Regions from separate parts of the Neobacillus canaveralius genome, predicted to be linked through region 2. Evidence: predicted binding sites of a transcription regulator. Region 2 holds the regulator's gene; the other holds the start of a gene.
What was found. Region 2 encodes CtsR, which represses protease genes until heat stress. Its sites were predicted from a motif close to ATGGTCAATAAAGGTCAAACA; they were not measured.

Region 1 (2,208 bases), on a different contig from region 2:
TAACGATTTCTCAAGTAAAGCTTCTTCATCACGAAGTGAAGCAGCTAATTCATAGTTTTCTTTTTTGAGAGCTGAATCTTTTTGAACAGCTATTTCTTGTAAACGTTTCTCAAACTGATCCTGGCTTTGACCATCTGAAGTTAGATTTATTTTAGATCCTGCTTCATCAAGTAAGTCAATCGCCTTATCAGGTAAGAATCGATCCTGGATATAACGGTGTGATAATTGAACACATGCCTTTATTGCAGCGTCAGAATAAGTTACTTCATGGTAATCCTCGTATTTATGCTTAATCCCTTTTAAGATTTCAATTGCACCCTCTGGTGTCGGTTCAGCTACTTGAACCGGCTGGAATCGTCGTTCCAGAGCGGAATCTTTTTCTATTTGACGGTACTCTTTCAGTGTTGTTGCACCGACAAGTTGAAGTTCACCGCGTGCAAGAGCTGGTTTTAAAATGTTACCAGCATCCATTGAACCTTCTGCAGAACCTGCTCCTACAAGGAGATGAATCTCGTCAATGAAAAGAATTATATTCTTACGCTCCTGTAATTCTGCGATTAATTGCTTAATTCTTTCCTCAAACTGCCCACGAATACCAGTGTTCGCAACTAAAGAAGCAACATCTAGTAAATAAACTTCTTTATTTCTTAATTTGCCAGGTACCTTTCCGTCGACTATTTTCATTGCTAGACTTTCGGCGATAGCTGTTTTTCCGACACCTGGTTCACCAATTAACACCGGATTGTTTTTATTACGACGATTCAATATTTCAATGACCCTTTTAACTTCATCATCACGACCAATCACGGGGTCTATGAGACCTCCTTTAGCCATATGTGTTAAGTTTCGGGCAAATTGATCAATAAATCCTCCCTTTCCATTTTGACCATTTTGCGGAGTAGGTGTCTGACCATTTAAATGATGATTATTTTCAGAGCCATTCATATTGAAAAATAAATCATCAAATGAAAATCCAGGGAAGGAGTTCATTTTAGGACTCATTCCTGAATTAATAGCATTTTTATTTTTTGTATAACATTCATGACACAGCTTCATATTGCTGTGTTGTCCATTAATGTTTAAATTTAGTTGAACATTGGCTTGGTTTTCTTTACATAATTGACACAGCATAATATAAAACCTCCTATTAATTAAATCTAATATTTATTTGACTTTGACTATATTTGACCTTATGTGATTAGTATACTTTGACCTTTTTTGACTTTCAAGGGATTTGCCTATGGTAATTTTTTCTGCTAATAAATTAGGCTTGTATAAAAAAAGCTCGTCTTTGTTTGTCCTCTTGCTCATATATTGTATTTGAGGGGGAGATGAGGTGAAAAAGAATTGGTCGGCAGCATTTCAAATCGCCGCAGTGTATGTGGGTACAGTCGTGGGGGCGGGATTTGCTACAGGAAGAGAAATCGTTGAGTTTTTCTCTCGGTTTGGCTTCATTGGCTTTCTAGGTATTTTATTGAGCGGCTACCTCCTTATCGTGTTAGGATCAAAGTTAATGAGAATTGCTGCTCGAATTAACGCGGTTTCGTATCAAGAATTTAATGTACACTTGTTTGGGAAATGGGCAGGCAGGGGTATTAACATAATTATGCTTTTTATGCTACTTGGAGTAAGTGCGGTAATGCTTGCTGGTGCAGGAGCGGTGTTTGACGAGCAATTAGGCCTATCAAAGAATTTAGGGGTTTTTATAACGATATTTTTATCGTTTATTGTTATGATGATTGGTACAAAGGGGTTATTCGCAGTCAATTCGTTTGTTGTTCCCATTATGGTTTGTTTCAGTCTTATGTTAATGTCACTTTCTATTAAACAGTCCGATTTTGTCAATCACTTATTATTTGTACCACATACGGAGGATAGCTGGAAAAGTATATTAGCGCCCTTTTCTTATACAGCATTAAACCTTGCATTAGCACAAGCTGTGCTGGTTCCAATTGCAAATGAAATTAAAGATGATTGGACAATAAAGTGGGGAGGTATTTTAGGTGGTGCCGCTTTAACTCTCATCTTAATATCCAGCCACTTTACCTTGATTATGCTTCCAAATTTTGAGGTTTATGAGATACCTATGGCCATCATTATGAAGCAAATAGCGCCTTTTTTTTATTGGATATTTGTCCTTGTTATTTATGGTGAAATTTTCACATCAGTCATCGGAAACGTTTTTGGACTTGATCGTCAGTTAAAGCA
Region 2 (2,208 bases):
GACCGGGATGGACGCACCGCTGGTGTACCAGTTGTCTTGCCAAAGGCATCGCTGGGTAGCTATGTGCGGACGGGATAAGTGCTGAAAGCATCTAAGCATGAAGCCCCCCTCAAGATGAGATTTCCCATAGCGTCAAGCTAGTAAGAACCCTGAAAGATGATCAGGTTGATAGGTCAGAGGTGGAAGCGTGGTAACATGTGGAGCTGACTGATACTAATCGTTCGAGGACTTAACCAATTTTTAAAAGCGAACTCGTTTTACAAACTTCTTCTGATTATCTAGTTTTGAGGGAATGATACCTCAATAAAATAGTCTGGTAATTAAGGCGAGAAGGTCACACCCGTTCCCATACCGAACACGGAAGTTAAGCTTCTCAGCGCCGATGGTAGTTGGGACTTTGTCCCTGTGAGAGTAGGACGTTGCCAGGCACAAAAAGCACAACCTGATTAGGGTTGTGTTTTTTTGTATTGTTCGAAAATTACAGGATAGTAGAATAAATTTTGAATCCCTTGAGCTTTTACCCGATAGAAGGAACTAAAATCTCTTTTTGTTGCCTTTAAACTAAATTTTTAAAGGAAGGAGGGAACCAAACCCTCCTATTGACTACCTCAAACTTGATTTTCCTAGGATAAAGGGAATCAAAACCTCACAAAGCTTATCTACCATTACTAACTACCTAAAAACAAATTTATAAACCAATACAGGTTTCACACCTGCGAAATATGGAGAAAATCATTAGTAGCATGTTGTTTGCAACTACATAAAATTTTCAGTATAATTAATGTCAAATATAGTCAAAGTCAGAAGAAGGAGGTGGGAAGATGAGAAACATCTCCGATATTATTGAAAAGTATTTAAAACAAGTATTAGAAATGAGTGAAAAGGAACACGTTGAAATCAAGAGAAGCGAGATAGCAGATAAATTTCAATGTGTACCATCACAAATAAATTATGTCATTAATACGCGCTTTACCATTGAACGAGGGTATATCGTAGAGAGTAAACGCGGGGGAGGCGGGTATATCCGAATCATGAAGGTTCAGTCCCATGATTTAGCCGACTTAATTGACCATTTGTTGTCGCTCATTGAAAATCGTATCGCACAAGCTACGGCAGAAGATGTTATTTACAGACTGGTCCATGAGGAGATAATTACAAAACGAGAGGCAAAAATAATGTTAAGTGTAATTGACCGTTCAGTCCTTTATATTGATCTTCCATTCCGAGACGAATTACGTGCAAGAATGTTGAAAGCGATGTTAACATCATTGAAATATAAATAATCTATACCAGCTAGAGAGGTGAAATAAAAATGATTTGCCAGGAATGTAATCAAAGGCCTGCTGCACTCCATTTTACAAAAATCATCAACGGTGAAAAAACCGAGGTAAACCTTTGTGAAAAATGTGCCCAAGAGAAGGGCGAGATGTTTATGATTAATGGAGGATCAGGCTTTACTTTTAATAACCTATTAGCGGGTCTATTAAATATTGATCCTACTGTTCAAAAACAAAATCAAAATACGTTTCATCAAGAAGAAGTACTTCAATGTAATAAATGTTCAATGACATTTCCGCAATTTATTAAAGTCGGACGTTTCGGATGTGCCGATTGCTATGAAACTTTTAAAGAGCAGCTTCCACCCGTCTTAAGGAGACTTCACAGCGGAAATTGGTCCCATAGCGGAAAAATACCAAAGCGAATTGGCGGAGGAATTCACCTCAAAAAGCAGGTTGAAAATCTTAAAAGTGAACTAAAAGAGTTAATTCAACAAGAGGAATTTGAAAAAGCTGCTATGATTCGAGATGAAATCCGTACAATCGAGAAAGAATTACCTGGCAGAAGTAAGGGAGGGGAATAACGTGTCGCTTGAACGTTTTATCAATCAAGCAGTCAGCTCGTGGATGAGCGAGGAGGGACCTGATTCAGATATAGTCCTTAGTTCCCGAATCCGTTTAGCCCGAAACTTTGAGAACTATAAATTTCCAACATTATTTTCGCATGAAGAAGCACAATCGATTATTTTGAAAATGGAAGAAATCCTGAGTGAATCTAACTTTACAAAGTTTGGGCAAATGGAGCTTCTGAAGATCGATGACATACAGCCTCTCCAAAAAAGGGTTTTGGTAGAAAAGCATTTGATTAGTCCTAATTTAGCAGAAGACTCACCTTATGGAGCGGTTCTATTAACCGAAAATGAAGAAGTTA

Region 1: the regulator CtsR is predicted to act here: its motif matches at 1,206-1,226, upstream of ABC255_RS22900 (ATP-dependent Clp protease ATP-binding subunit).

What each region holds. Positions count from the first base shown of each region.
Region 1 is NZ_JBDFLL010000001.1:4,684,765-4,686,972, reverse strand. Features, by position in the region: gene ABC255_RS22900 (ATP-dependent Clp protease ATP-binding subunit) at 1-1,131, opposite strand, end outside; gene ABC255_RS22895 (YkvI family membrane protein) at 1,337-2,208, shown strand, end outside.
Region 2 is NZ_JBDFLL010000002.1:255,171-257,378, reverse strand. Features, by position in the region: rRNA gene ABC255_RS29615 (23S ribosomal RNA) at 1-237, shown strand, start outside; rRNA gene rrf (5S ribosomal RNA) at 313-428, shown strand; gene ABC255_RS29605 (CtsR family transcriptional regulator) at 822-1,283, shown strand; gene mcsA (protein-arginine kinase activator protein McsA) at 1,313-1,861, shown strand; gene mcsB (protein-arginine kinase McsB) at 1,863-2,208, shown strand, end outside.